Regions from separate parts of the Bacillus sp. DU-106 genome, predicted to be linked through region 2. Evidence: riboswitches for the same ligand, from Rfam matches in the RefSeq annotation. Region 2 holds a riboswitch; the other holds the start of a gene.
The links. A riboswitch is a leader RNA that binds a small molecule or an ion and turns the genes downstream of it on or off. The one in region 2 is predicted to bind cyclic di-AMP.
Positions count from the first base shown of each region.

Region 1: it holds a riboswitch for cyclic di-AMP, as region 2 does, so the genes downstream of both, C3Y97_RS09020 (APC family permease) here and C3Y97_RS03895 (hypothetical protein) in region 2, are expected to answer to the same signal.

Region 1 covers NZ_CP026607.1:1,731,642-1,739,643, forward strand. The annotation lists gene C3Y97_RS09000 (Nramp family divalent metal transporter) at 1-1,202, opposite strand, end outside; gene trhO (oxygen-dependent tRNA uridine(34) hydroxylase TrhO) at 1,681-2,640, shown strand; gene C3Y97_RS09010 (hypothetical protein) at 2,841-4,316, opposite strand; gene panE (2-dehydropantoate 2-reductase) at 4,492-5,436, shown strand; gene C3Y97_RS28255 (hypothetical protein) at 5,500-5,628, opposite strand; cyclic di-AMP (ydaO/yuaA leader) riboswitch at 5,769-5,914, shown strand; gene C3Y97_RS09020 (APC family permease) at 6,059-7,885, shown strand.
Region 2 covers NZ_CP026607.1:746,154-754,155, forward strand. The annotation lists gene thiF (thiazole biosynthesis adenylyltransferase ThiF) at 1-720, shown strand, start outside; gene thiD (bifunctional hydroxymethylpyrimidine kinase/phosphomethylpyrimidine kinase) at 736-1,548, shown strand; cyclic di-AMP (ydaO/yuaA leader) riboswitch at 1,634-1,781, shown strand; gene C3Y97_RS03895 (hypothetical protein) at 1,875-2,261, shown strand; gene C3Y97_RS03900 (hypothetical protein) at 2,275-2,508, shown strand; cyclic di-AMP (ydaO/yuaA leader) riboswitch at 2,769-2,914, shown strand; gene C3Y97_RS03905 (SipW-dependent-type signal peptide-containing protein) at 3,011-3,115, shown strand; gene kdpF (K(+)-transporting ATPase subunit F) at 3,115-3,192, shown strand; gene kdpA (potassium-transporting ATPase subunit KdpA) at 3,212-4,879, shown strand; gene kdpB (potassium-transporting ATPase subunit KdpB) at 4,893-6,983, shown strand; gene kdpC (K(+)-transporting ATPase subunit C) at 7,000-7,581, shown strand; gene kdpDN (KdpD-like non-kinase potassium sensor) at 7,638-8,002, shown strand, end outside.

The DNA.
Region 1 (8,002 bases), 990 kb from region 2:
ACGAGTGCACCCATAATCTTTTTGTTACTTGTAAACATAATAAGTGGCACTAGTGCAAATGCAATACCGAATGATAAGACGACTTGGCTCATGACTAGAGCGTAAGTTGGATTTACACCTAAAGCGATAATAACTAATGGTGGAATCATTGTAATAAATCGGCGTAAGTATAACGGAATATGCATGCGAATGAAACCTTGCATAATAATATCACCCGACATTGTACCGACAGAAGAGCTAGATAGTCCTGCTGATAAGAGCCCAATTCCAAACAAAGCAGCTGATACAGGACCTACTAAGTTGGTAAATTGAGTGTAAGCAACATCTAAATCTTCAACGTGCAAGCCGTTTTTAAAGAATAGTGCAGCAGCAACAATTAACATACTTGCATTAATTGCTCCAGCAATAACCATTGCAATAATAATATCGATAAATTCGAAACGAAAAATCTTTTTCTTTTGTTCGTCAGTTGTTCCGACCACACGGCGTTGTGTTAATGCAGAATGCAAGTATATTGCATGCGGCATAACTGTCGCACCTAAAATCCCTGCTGCAAGTAATATACTGTCTACACCTTGGAATTTTGGAATAAATAGTCCTGAAAGAAGGGGACTTAATTCTGGTTTTGCATAAAAAACTTGAATCCCAAAAGCAATTACTACAATGAAAATCATTCCTGTAATAATAGCTTCTAGTGGACGAAATCCTCTACGTTGAAATTCAAGGATAATAAATGATCCGGCTGCTGTAATTAAAGCGGCAGGTAGCATCGGGATTCCAAATAGTAAGTAAAGCCCCAATGCAGCTCCAATAAATTCCGCTAAATCTGTAGCCATAATAACTAGTTCACCTTGTATCCATAAACCGATAGACACAGGCTTTGGAAAGTTTTCACGAGCTATTTCGGGTAAATTGTTTCCTGTAGCAATTCCTAATTTAGCTGATAAAGTTTGGATTAATACAGCCATTAAGTTAGAGGCGAGTATAACCCATAATAGTAAATATCCATATTGTGAACCAGCTGCGATATTTGTAGCAAAGTTGCCAGGATCAATATAAGCAACGGACGCTATAAAAGCGGGTCCTAAAAATGGTAACAGTCTTTTCCAGCCTTTTGTTTCTCCACTTAAAGCTAAGTGAGCTGATTGTACGGTTGTACTTTCAGAAGGGAGATGTTCATCTTTTGTTATATCTTTATTCATAGTAGTTTTCCCCTTTAAAATGTTAACTTGATGAAATTATTGTATTTATTCTTACTCATTATTTCAATACATTTAAATATGTTATATGATAATTTCATTTGAACACGAAAGTTTCCTTAATGCAAATTATATGCCTTTATGCAATGGATGGTGTGATAACGTAAAATGAATTGGGAGTTTATGGTGTGATGACGTGGGGAAACATAATAAATTAAAGGGGCAATTTTGAAATTTATGTGAACATAAAGCCGATAATCCAGCATATTAATTGATGGAATTGCATTTGTATGATATATAATATATTGGGATTACAACATAACCATAGTGTTTTGATGTGTAATCTTGTTTTTTATTTTTGTTAACTGATAGAAAATAGTATAAAGAAAAGAAAATGGGATTCATTTTCTTATTATATATGTTTTGATATGAACGTTAACTTATACATGATTTTAAAAATTAGATAGGTGGTAGAAATACATTGGCAACTACAAAACCATACAGAGTATTACTATATTACATGTACACAACAATTGAAAACCCAGAAGAATTCGCGGCAGAGCATTTAGAATTTTGTAATTCACTTGAATTAAAAGGAAGAATTCTTGTAGCGAAAGAAGGTATTAACGGAACTTGTTCTGGAACTGTAGAACAAACAGAGAAATACATGGAAGCAATGAACAATGATCCACGTTTTGACGGTATCGTATTTAAAATAGATGAAGCTGATGGTCATGCATTCAAGAAAATGCACGTGCGTCCTCGTCCAGAGTTAGTTACACTTCGTCTAGAAGATGACATTAACCCACACGAAATAACTGGGAAGTATTTAGAGCCAAAAGATTTTTATGAAGCAATGAAACAAGAAGATACAGTTATCATTGATGCACGAAATGATTATGAGTTTGATTTAGGTCACTTCAAAGGTGCGATTAAACCTGATATCGAATCATTCCGTGAATTACCAGATTGGATTCGTGAAAATAAAGAAGTACTTGAAGGTAAAAAGATTTTAACTTATTGTACAGGCGGAATTCGTTGTGAGAAGTTTTCTGGTTGGTTAGTTCGTGAAGGCTATGAAGATGTAAGTCAGCTTCACGGCGGAATTGTAACGTACGGAAAAGACCCAGAGGTACAAGGTGAGCTTTGGGATGGACAATGTTACGTGTTCGATGAGCGTATTGCTGTACCAGTAAACCAAAAAGAACATGTTATCGTTGGTAAAGACCACTTTACAGGTGAACCTTGTGAGCGCTATGTAAACTGTTCAAATCCAGAATGTAATAAGAAAATTTTATGTTCTGAAGAAAACGAAGCGAAATATTTACGTGCATGTTCTCATGAATGTCGTGTAAGTCCACGTAACCGCTACGTAATACAACATGAATTAACGGAAGAGCAAGTAGCTGCTGCATTAGAGCAAATCGAAGCAGGGAAGTAAACTGAATTCGTATAATAAAAGGGGTACTCCAAGTTTTATTTTGGAGCACCCTTTTTTTATTATCCGGTCCTGTCATTTGTCGGTAAGTCGATATATTAAAAAAATCGCTGATATATTTCGAGTTGCGCCGATATAATCGGAAAATCGCTCATAAAAATTTCACTTACTGCAGCGCACCAAGAATTTGAAAATAACCTTTTTTAATTTTTATCTTCTTTCTCTTTAACGGCAGAAAGTACAGTTTGTTTTACCCAAGCTTTTCTTCGTTTATGTTGTAGACCCCATTGGTATAAACTTTGGGCTCCTAAAATAAGTGAAATGACAATGCCGCTAATCGCAATTAATAGAGCGAAAAATTCAAGAGGTGACGATATTTTGTTTGAATCGGTGTTTCTTAAAAGGTCAATCATAGTAAACCCTAACATTTGGCCCACTACAGAGTAGAGCGTTAAAATTAACAATAAGAGGCTATCTTTTTTAGAGGCGACATTTTCTTGATATTTAAACAAACTATCAAGATTTTGTTTCGCGTTCGAGTATAGAACCTCAATATTAAAAAGTTTTCTTAAACGAAAGAAAATATCTTCACTTTGTGATTGGGATACTAATTCTAAAGAAAAATAATTAGCAGTGAACGAATTGATCGAATAAATTAATTTCTCTATTTCATTAGTATCTTGTTCAATGTTTAGCTCAGCATAGGCGTTAGCCATTTTTAATAAAACAATTTTATGGAATAGGTTTAATAATAAAGCGTAATAAAATTCTCCGTACATTTGACTAGCAAGTTTAGCGATTTTACGTTCTCCTTCATTTGTTACACATGTAAAAATATGTTCTTCCATTATGAAATAACGATTTGGAGCCCATCTCTGGTAAGCGTGTTTTTTTAAATAGTCATGAATGTAAGGAAGGTTATTTGCGCTCACATATGGCTTACCATCACTTGTTAATCCGGAAAGACTAGAAGTACGATAAACATCCACTTCATTAAGCTCCATACCTTCTTTTAGTGACAATAAAGTTTGGACGTACATTCTTTGGTCTTCGAAGAAAGGGAAGGTTTGAAAGTATGAACTTCTTAATCTCTTCTTTTCAAAGAAATCAGTTACGCCATGAAATAAATAACCAAAAATGAATTTTTCAACTTGGGAATACTTTTTTCCGTTACATTCAATACAAATAGTTTCATTTGTATCATTTTTAGTTTCAAGTACACGGAAGCGAGCAGCGAATTCGATTGCTTCAGATAAAGTCATGTTTGGAGCAGTGTTTACTTCTGTTCGAATTGTTAAGAAGCCAAGTTCATAAGGACAAAGTGTTACATCAATAGAGTGTATCTTGAATGGGATTGAAATACGGTTTGTTGTTAAATGTCCAGTTAAGTTAAGGTCCTTTGAATAACGTTGCAAGCCCTTTTGATGCTCTGAGTGAGGAAAGAGAATTTTATTTGTAAATGAAAGATAGTATGCTTCCATATTTTGATGTGAAACTTTAAACTCCCCATAATATGTATTTTCATCATCGAGATGATCGAGCCGAAAAGGACGAAAATCGTTTTTTTGTAAGAAAGGGAACATCTCTTGTTCATATCCAGCTTTAAACGAAAACGGGAATATAAATTGAAATATAGCTGTTGCTACACCTTTTTCCTCAATTGATTGTATTGCCTCCATCTACATTGTGTCCTTTCCATATATGCTATAGAAACAACATGCCCAAATTTATTTGAAAATAACCACTCTTTTATACTCAATTGAGAGTGAAAATTCAGCTTATTTAGCAGAGGACATGTATAATGTTATGTATACTAAAAGTTATAAAATTTTATTTTGAAAAGGGGGATGCTGTATGCGGATTTTAGTATTAGGCGCTGGTGGAGTCGGAGGATTTTTTGGTGGCAGATTAGTCGAAAAGGGAGAAGATGTTACATTTCTTGTTCGTAGTAAACGGAAAAAACAATTAGAGGAAAGAGGACTTGTAATCCGAAGTGTTAACGGGGATTTTTCCTTTCAACCGAAATTAATAACGAAAGAAGAGAGAACTTCTCCATTTGATGTCATTTTATTTTCAACAAAAGCGTATCACTTAAACGAGGCAATTCAAGATTTGAAGCCGTTTGTTGGCGAAAATACTGTAATCATTCCATTGTTAAATGGTATCGCTCATTTATCGCTATTACAAAAAGAATTCGGCGAAGAAAAAGTAATTGGCGGTTTATGCTTTATCGAGACGACGTTAAACGATCAAGGAGAAATTGTACAAACTAGCGCTGCCAACAGACTTGTGTTTGGAGAAATTAAGTCTCAAAATTCAGAGAGAGTAAAGCATATTTCTAAAGCATTTGCAGGTACGAAATCTAGTTTTGTTTTAAGTGAAAATATTACGCAAGATATGTGGCATAAATATTTATTTATTACTGTAATGTCCGGTGTGACAACGTTAATGCGTGCACCAATTGGACCAATCCGTGAAAGTGAAGGCGGCCGTGATTTTATCCGTAATGTATTTGAGGAATCTGTACAAATCATGAGAGTATTAGGAGCTCCAATAAAGGTTAATATTGTCCAGGAACATATGAAAACAATTGATAAAATTTCGTATGATATGAAGTCATCGATGCAACGTGATATGGAGAAGGGTTCGTTTATTGAAGGGAAGCACTTGCAAGGATATTTACTGGATGTAGCAGAGCAATTTTCTATAGCGGCACCATTATTAGGCACTATATATCAAAATTTAAAGGTGTATGAAGAGATGGCCTTTAACAGATCTGTAATAGAATTAGATGTATGAAAAAATAAAAAAGATAGCAATATATAAGTGTATTGCTATCTTTTTTATTTTTTGTATGACAAATTATTTATTTCTTTTCGTTCTATCTGTCAAATTTATTTCCTGTTCACGTTTACCATATAACTGATTAATTTCATTTGCTACTGCATCTAAATATGAATCGGAAAAAATAGGCTTCTTTTCTTTAGACATATGGGTCTCCTTTGCGGATTTTTTAGTATTCATTATGTATATTTCTCAGTGGATTATGCGCAATCATTTTAATTTTTTTCTTATTAAAAATTTTTGTTTACTTTTTGAAAATAAAGGAGTATTATAATCCACAGTTTCAATTTTCTAAATCGCTGAAACCGCATGGTACGGGGGACCCGTTTTTACGGATTAGTACATAATCCGATGGGGTGAATCCTTGAAAAGGTAGGGCTACTCATAGGCCCGAATCCGACAGCTAACCTCGTAAGCGTTATATTGAGAAGGAAGGTGGAGCTTGTGCGACAAAAAAAATAATGTCTACAAGTCTATTTCGCTATGGCTTGTAGACATTTTTTGTTTTCTGAGGAAATCGTTTACTGGCTGTAACAAGCAGTAAAGTTCGTACAAAATTATTGGAGAGTGGACAGCATTGGTTTCATCTATTAAAAGATTTTTAATTGGAAGACCGTTAAAATCAACGGAGCTTGGAGAACAGAAGCTTAATAAAACGAAAGCTTTAGCTATTTTATCTTCTGACGCATTGTCATCAGTTGCTTACGGTCCAGAGCAAATTTTAATTGCTTTAGCAGGTGTTGGAGCGATCGCTTATTGGTATTCCATTCCGATCGCTGTTGGGGTATTAGTATTATTGACAGCCCTTATTTTATCTTATCGTCAAATTATTTTTGCTTATCCGCATGGCGGGGGAGCGTATGTTGTATCAAAAGAAAATTTAGGGATGAATCCAGGCTTAATTGCTGGAGGATCTTTATTAGTTGACTATATTTTAACTGTTGCGGTAAGTGTGTCCGCTGGTACAGATGCAATTACGTCTGCATTTCCTAGCTTACATGCACACAACGTAATTATTGCGGTTATATTTGTTATATTAATTACGATCTTAAATTTAAGAGGAGTAACGGAATCAGCTTCCGTTTTAGCATATCCTGTTTATTTATTCGTTTTAGCATTATTTATATTAATTGGTGTAGGCATATATAATATTTTAACTGGTCATGTTTCACCCACTTTACATGCGCCGATTGGTACACCAGTTGCAGGGATTAGTTTATTTTTATTACTAAGAGCATTTGCATCAGGTAGTTCTGCTTTAACAGGTGTTGAAGCAATTTCAAATGCAATTCCGAACTTTAAAGATCCTGCGCCAAACAATGCTGCAAAAACATTGCTTGCAATGGGTGCATTACTTGCTGTGTTATTTTCAGGAATTGTGTTTTTAGCCTATTATTACGGAGTGACTCCGAGTAAAGAAGTAACAGTTGTTTCTCAAATTGCTGAACAAACATTTGGACGTAATTTCATGTACTATTTCATACAAGGTACAACAGCTTTAATATTAATTCTTGCTGCTAATACAGGTTATTCTGCATTTCCTTTATTAGCGGTTAACCTGGCAAAAGATAAATTCATACCGAGAATGTTTACGATTAGAGGAGACCGTCTAGGTTACTCAAACGGTATTATTATACTTGGAGTTGCTTCGATTATTTTAATTGTAGCTTTCCAAGGACAAACAGAACATTTAATTCCACTATATGCAGTAGGTGTATTTATTCCATTTACACTTTCTCAAACAGGAATGGTATTAAAATGGCTTCGCGAAAAGCCTGAAGGATGGGCTTTAAGATTAACGGTTAATTTAATTGGTGCAGTTATTAGTTTTATCGTAATGAGCATGTTCTTTTTAACTAAATTTGCACAAGTTTGGTCGATTCTTATTTTCTTACCAGTTATTATCTTCTTATTCCATCGAATTAAGAAGCATTATGATGCAGTGGGTGATCAATTAAGTTTAAAAACTTGTGAGCCTCTTATTCCAATTGAGGGGAATGTAATTGTCGTTCCTGTAGCAGGTATGACGCATGTAGTAGAAAATTCATTGAACTATGCGAAGTCTCTTTCGGCAGATCAAGTTATCGCTGTATATGTTGCTTTTGACAGAGAAGAAGAAAAGAAATTTGAAGAGAAATGGAAGAAGTGGCAACCTGAAGTAAGGCTTGTTACATTACATTCTCATTATAGAAGTATTATTCAGCCGCTAACGAAGTTCATTGATACAGTGCAATATAAGGCAAGTGAATCGAATTACCGCGTTACGGTCGTTATACCACAGTTCATTCCGAAAAAAGGTTGGCATAACATTCTTCATAATCAATCCAGTTTACTCATACGTGCGTATTTACTTTATAAAAGAAATGTTGTTATTACGACAGTTCCATATCATTTGAAAAAATAAGAAGATTTTTTAAGGATAGTTTCATGAAAATGAAGCTATCCTTTTTGTGTATATGCTATGCATAATTGCATATGGATTTAAAAATTATATTAATATAATTTTATCGGTTATTTGCAA
Region 2 (8,002 bases):
CTCGTTCAAGATGTAACAGCTGAAGAGCTAGAAGAACTTGTTATAAATGTTGATGTAATTATTGATGCGACTGATAATTTCGAAACGCGCTTTATTGTAAATGATATATCACAAAAATATTCTATTCCATGGATTTACGGTGCATGTGTAGGTAGTTACGGTCTTTCTTACACAATCCTTCCTAGTAAAACACCATGTTTATCATGTTTATTACAGTCGATTCCGCTTGGCGGGGCAACATGTGATACAGCGGGTATTATATCACCTGCTGTATCTCTTGTCGTTTCTCATCAAGTAACAGAAGCTCTTAAACTGTTAGTAGAAGATTACGAATCACTTCGAGATGGGCTTGTATCGTTTGATATGTGGAAGAATGAGTATTCATGTATGAATGTGCAAAAACTTCGCCAGCATAATTGTCCTTCATGCGGAGAGAATGCATTATATCCGTATTTAAATAAAGAAAACACATCAAAAACAGCAGTTTTATGCGGGCGAAATACAGTTCAAATTAGACCACCTCATAAAGATGAAATGAATTTTGAACAATATAAAGAGTTGTTGGAAGGTCGTGTAAATGATTTAAATATAAATCCATATTTACTATCATTTTCTGTTGAAGACAAGAGGTTAGTAGCCTTTAAAGATGGCCGTGTGCTCGTACATGGAACGAAAGATATAAGCGAAGCAAAAACGATTTATCATCGCTATTTTGGATAGAAAAGGATGAGTGGGATGAAAGTGAATAAAGCTTTAACAATTGCAGGGTCTGATAGCGGCGGCGGTGCTGGAATTCAGGCAGATTTAAAAACATTCCAAGAGCTTGGTGTATACGGAATGACGGCTATTACGGCAATTACTGCTCAAAACACGCTTGGCGTTCAAGGGGTATATCCTGTTCCATTAGAAGGTATTACAGAACAGCTGAATTCAATTGGTACGGATGTAACACCAGATGCAGTGAAACTAGGAATGTTATTTAGTAGTGAAATAATTCAAATTGTTGCAGAACAAATTAAAAAGTTTGGCTGGAATAATATTGTGCTAGATCCCGTTATGATTGCAAAAGGCGGTGCATCATTATTACAGCAAGAAGCAGTTCAAGCATTAAAAGAATATTTATTACCAGTAGCAACTGTTATAACACCGAATGTTCCAGAAGCAGAAGTGTTAACTGGGGTGGAGATTCATAATGTTGAAGATAGTAAGGAAGCTGCAAAAGTATTGCACAAATTAGGTGCTAAATATGTGCTTATGAAGGGCGGACATGCAGAATATCAAGGGAATGAAGTAATTGATTTCCTCTTTGATGGAGAAGAATTTATTGAGTTTAGAAGCGAGCGAATTCCTTCAAAGCAAACGCATGGAAGTGGGTGTACATTTGCTTCAGCGGTTACAGCAGGACTTGCGAAAGGATACTCAATTGAAGATGCTGTTCAAGAAGCAAAACGATTTATTAGTATAGCAATTGAAGAGCCATTGAATATTGGTAGTGGTCATGGACCGACGAATCATTTTGCGTATAAAGTGAATAGAACGCGTGTATAGATAAGTGAAAAGCCAGTTTTATAACTGGCTTTTTTTCTGTTTACTTTTTCAAAATACAGGAGTAATATATCAGCCAGAATACATTTTTTTGTAAACGCTGAGTCCAATTATATGGAGCGGAGGAACCAATTTGTGCAGTGTCACTAGGGGTGAATCTTTCAAGTTTGAAAGTAGGGCTACTCTCAAAGTCCGAATCCGACAGCTAACTTCGTAAGCGTCTTGAGAGAGGACGGTGCCATGATGGATACATCACTTCATCGATCTGATTAGTATAGGGGAATATCAATCTATGTTTGATTTCTTTTATACTAAGGAGGATGAGGTACATGGAACTAACACTTATTTGTGTTGGAGAAGAAAGTAAGGTAAATAGTTTAAGAGATTTAGTATCATTTCAACATGAGTTAATTATTTTTACAGCAAATGAAGAGATAGCGGCTGAAGTTAGGAATTGTGGGTTTGATTGGACTTATAGTTGTAGTAAGGAGCAGGACTTTACTAGTATTTGTGAGTGTATTAAGAAGGTGATTTTACTAGGGGATGAGCTTCCAATCGTTAGTTTTTTCACAGAACACATTCGCTTTTCTTTTCAAGCACCTATTACTGTTGTTACAAGGAATAAACGATATCCAGCGAGGCTCTATGAAACCATTGGAGCTAAGTTTGTCGTGTTTACAAATTGTGATAATATTTCTTTTTTATTTTTTGAATAGGGCGGGGGAAGAAATGATGAAGGTACTATTACTTGGAGATATAGCAAATCGTTGGGCAGTATCGGTAGAGCGAGTTCAAGAATTGGTTCAGATCGATCCCCTTTTTCCAGGGCCGTATATTATATTACCATCAAAAGATGCTTTGTATTTAGAGGTAGATATTACCGAGTATGAGCAGCTACATGCAGAATTGACACAAGTTTATATTCGCGGGAGAAATTTACGTGCATTTTTACGAGGAGAATAAAGGTTGAATAAAAAAGAGCGAATGCTGAGTGCAACAAGCTATGCACTTCATGTCATTCGCTTTTTTTATTTCATATTTAAAAGGTCATTTTTAAGAAAAGAAAAGAGAAATAAAGAAAATAGATGAAATAACAGTAATAATCTTCAATGTAAGCGTTTAAATGAATGTAAATATTATTATTTTCAGTAATTTACCCCTTTACAAGTGAAATATAGAGGAGTATATTTACTCTCATAAATCATTCATAAAATTTCCAAAAAAACCTAAAATCGCTGAGTTCCAGAAATGGAGCGGGGGAACCAATTTTGTGCATCGTCACTTGGGGTGAATCTTTCAGTTTTGAAAGTAGGGCTACTCTTTAGGCCCGAATCCGACAGCTAACCTCGTAAGCGTTTAGAGAGGAGGTTTACTTTTTGTTGTTCATTTTTTGAACACTGAGTAGAGCTCAGTGTTCTTTTTTAATATTTAAATGGTAAATTTTAACAAAAAGAGAGGGATAGTTATGTTAGATGTTGTAATGGTCGGGATTTTTATTTTATTAGTTGCATCGATGGCAAGTCTTGCAAGTTGGTCAGATAAAGTTGTGAAAGAAGGAAAGCAATCATGATGATTGTCTTATCGGTTATTGTCGCAGCAATTACAGTGTATTTAGTGTATGCATTATTAAATCCAGAGAAGTTTTAATTAGGGGGAATCATTCATTATGATTTGGGTTGCAGTCATTATTACAATGCTCTTGTTTATTTTAGTAGCAAAGCCAACGGGGATTTATTTAGAAAAAGCTTTTCAAGGTAGCAAAACATTAGATAAAGTATTCGGGCCTTTTGAAAAACTTATTTTTAAAATTACGGGTGTAAAAGCATACAATCAAACGTGGAAACAGTACGCATTATCATTAGTTTTATTAAATGGATTTATGATCGTTGTCGTATACTTCATTTTCAGATTACAAGGTGTGCTGCCGCTAAATCCAGCACATATTGAAGGGATGGAGCCTACGCTCGCTTTTAATACAGCGATTAGTTTTATGGCTGATACAAATTTACAGCATTATAGCGGTGAAAATGGTTTATCCTATTTATCACAATTAATCGGGATTACATTTTTAATGTTTGCGGCACCAGCAACGACATTAGCGCTCGTTATGGCTTTTATAAGAGGACTTGCTGGAAAAGAACTTGGTAACTTTTTCGTTGATTTTACGAGAGCGTTAACGAGAGTGTTTCTTCCTATTGCATTTATTGCGGCACTAGTTTTTGTCGCACTTGGCGTACCACAAACGTTAGATGGGGCGGTTACAGCACAAACGATTGAAGGTGCAAAGCAAAGTATTTTACGTGGACCTGTTGCATCATTCGTTTCCATTAAGGAACTTGGAAATAACGGCGGTGGATTTTTCGGAGCAAATTCTACGCATCCTTTCGAAAATCCAGGACAAATGAGTAATATTTTGCAAATGATGCTTATGATGTTATTACCAACAGCACTTCCATTTACGTACGGACGAATGGTCGGAAATAAAAAACAAGGCCGCATCCTTTTCGTGTCACTATTTATGGTATTTTTACTAGGGTTTATAACGATTACGACATCTGAACTAAACGGGAACCCGGCATTAAATGGAATGGGTATCGAACATGTACAAGGAAGTACAGAAGGGAAAGAAGTACGATTTGGAACAGTATTTTCTTCACTATACGCAACGGTAACGACAGCTGCTGAAACAGGCGCTGTTAATACGATGCATGATACGTTAACACCAATTGGCGGTTTAGTTCCGCTTGTAAATATGATGTTAAATACTGTGTATGGCGGCGTTGGAGCAGGTTTTGTAAACATTATTATGTATGCAATTATCGCGGTGTTTATATCTGGGTTAATGGTTGGACGGACACCAGAGTTTTTAGGTAAAAAGATTGAAGGTAAGGAAATGAAATTAATCGCGGTCACGATTTTATTTCATCCATTGCTCATTTTAGGATTTTCGGCATTAGCTCTTTCAACAAATTTAGGGACGGATGCTATTTCTCATTCCGGTTTCCACGGTTTGACGCAAGTGGTATATGAATATACATCGTCAGCTGCGAATAACGGATCTGGATTTGAAGGATTAGGAGATAATACACCGTTTTGGAATATTACGACTGGTTTAGTTATGTTTTTAGGACGTTACTTCAGTTTAATTACGATGCTAGCTGTGGCAGCTTCATTGAAAGAAAAAACGGTAGTGCCAGAAACAGTCGGAACGTTCCGTACAGATAATAGTTTATTTGGTGGCATCTTCATCGGAACAATTGTAATTGTCGGTGCATTAACATTCTTCCCGATGTTAGTACTCGGTCCAATTGCAGAATTTCTTACATTGAAGTAATGGAGGGTAAATGATGAGACCGGTAGTAGTAAAAGAAAAACAATTAAATGAGTCACAAATACATGCTGTAGAAGATGAAGTTAGACAAGCGAAAACGATGGATCGTGATATCGTAACACATGCGATGAAGCAATCCGTTGCGAAATTGAATCCGAAAGTCATGATAAAGAATCCGATTATGTTCGTTGTGGAAATTGGATTTATCATTACGTTCATTTTATCTTTTCTTCCAAGCAGTTCTAGTAGTATACCAGGATGGTTTAATATAACAGTTTCTCTCATTCTATTATTTACAGTTTTATTTGCGAATTTTGCAGAAGCATTAGCAGAAGGTCGTGGTAAAGCGCAAGCCGATTCTTTAAAGCAGTCGAAGAAAGATGTGTTTGCAAATGTAGTAAAAGAAAATGGAGACATTGTCCAAGTTTCAGCAACTGATCTTAGAAAAGGTGACGTTGTTATCGTAAAACAAGGAGAAATGATTCCAAGTGATGGCGAAGTAATCAAAGGATTAGCATCTGTAGATGAATCTGCAATTACAGGTGAATCAGCTCCTGTTATAAAAGAAGCAGGCGGTGATTTTTGTTCCGTAACAGGTGGAACGATGGTCGTAAGTGATGAAATTACAATTGTCATTACGAGTAATCCTGGTGAATCATTTATCGATAAAATGATTTCTTTAGTAGAAGGAGCTGCTCGTCAAAAAACGCCGAATGAGATTGCTTTAAATACAGTATTAACGAGCTTAACTCTTATTTTCTTAATCGTCGTTGTGACGTTGCCGATTTTTACAAATTATTTAGGTTTTCAAATTGATACTGCTGTACTTGTAGCGTTGTTAGTATGTTTAATTCCAACGACAATTGGTGGTTTGCTATCAGCGATTGGTATTGCGGGGATGGATCGGGTGACAAAATTTAACGTGCTAGCGATGTCAGGGAAAGCAGTAGAAGCTGCGGGCGATATTAATACAATTATTTTAGATAAAACAGGTACAATTACTTTTGGGAACCGAATGGCTCATACATTATTGCCTGTAGGAAATGAAACGATTGAGCAAGTTGGAAAGTGGGCCGCTATTAGTTCTGTTTTAGATGAAACACCAGAAGGTCGATCTGTTATCGAGTATGTGCAGGGAAAATCTATATCATATAATAGAGAACTTGCAGAACAAGGTGAGTTTGTTCCGTTTAAAGCAGAAACGAGAATGAGTGGTGTTGATTTACAGGACGGAACGAAAGTGAGAAAAGGTGCTGTCGGTAGCGTGATTGAATGGGTTCAGTCACAAGGTGGAACAATTCCGAAAGATGTAAATCAAAAAGCAGATTTCATTTCAAAAGAGGGCGGAACACCACTTGTAGTTGCAGTGAATAATCGTATTTACGGTTTAATCTATTTAAAAGATACAGTAAAACCTGGTATGCGTGAACGTTTTGAACAGTTACGTCAAATGGGGATTAAAACGGTTATGTGTACAGGGGATAACCCATTAACAGCAGCAACCATTGCAAAAGAAGCAGGAGTAGATGAATTCGTTGCCGAGTGTAAACCGGAAGATAAAATTGCTGTCATTAAAGCAGAGCAAGATAAAGGGAAACTTGTAGCGATGACAGGTGATGGTACAAATGATGCTCCAGCATTAGCGCAGGCGGACGTTGGATTAGCGATGAACAGTGGTACGACAGCAGCGAAAGAAGCGGCAAACATGATTGATCTAGACTCGAATCCAACGAAAATTATTGAGGTTGTAGGAATCGGTAAGCAATTGTTAATGACGCGAGGTGCTTTAACGACGTTTAGTATTGCGAATGATATAGCAAAATATTTTGCAATCATTCCAGCAATGTTTACACTTGCGATTCCGCAAATGGAGGCATTGAACATTATGAAATTAACATCACCACTGTCAGCGATTTTATCAGCATTAATATTTAACGCTGTTATTATTCCATTACTCATTCCGTTAGCGATGAAAGGTATTGCATATAAACCGATGAGTTCTAATGCATTGCTTAGCCGAAACTTACTTATTTATGGGCTTGGCGGAGTTATCGTTCCGTTCATTGGAATTAAAGTAATTGATATAATTGTCGGCTTGTTCATATAAGGAAGAGGGGAAAAAGATGGAGAAGAAACAAAGTATACTATCACCAATTATCCGTATTACTTTTACATTTCTAGTGTTGTGCGGACTTGTATACCCGCTTATTGTTACTGGTATTGCACAAGCCGTGATGAAGGATAATGCGGATGGAAGTCTAATATATAATGATAAAAATGAAGTGATTGGTTCTAAATTAATCGGGCAAAACTTCACGGATCCACGTTATTTTCAAGGGCGTGTTTCTAGTATTGAATATAAGGCTGAAGCATCTGGTTCAAATAACTATGCACCATCTAATCCAGATTTAGAGAAACGAGTAGAGAAAAGTATTGAAGAGTGGAAGAAACAAAATCCGAGCGTTCCAGTTACAGAAGTACCGATAGATTTAGTGACAAATTCAGGTTCAGGGCTTGATCCTGATATTAGTCCGAAGGCAGCTTCTGTGCAGGTGGATCGCATATCGAAATTAACGAATATTCCGAAAGAAAAACTTAATCAATTGATTAAAGATCAAACAGAAGGTGCTGCGCTTGGTTTATTTGGAGAGACCCGCGTAAACGTCTTAAAGCTAAATTTGGCATTACAGGAATTAATGAAATAGTAACAGTGCTACCTCAATCTAACGGATTGAGGTAGCGTTGTTTCGAATGAAAGGTAGTGTTTATTGTGTATGCAGATGATTATGAACCGAAGTTTCAAAGGCGAACGCCAGAGGAATATTTAGAATATATTCGTCAGCAAAATCGCGGAAAGTTAAAGTTATATGTAGGAGCAGCTCCAGGCGTAGGAAAAAGTTATAAAATGCTCTTTGATGCAAGGGAAATGAAAAAAGATGGAATTGATATTGTAATTGGTTTAATTGAAACGCATGGAAGAAAAGAGACGGAAGAAGCAATTGCTGATTTAGAAAAAGTTCCTTTGAAAGAAATACAGTATAAAGGAAAGGTATTTTATGAGCTTGATGTGGAAGGAATAAAAAAACGCGCGCCGCAAGTAGTCGTAGTGGATGAACTTGCGCATAG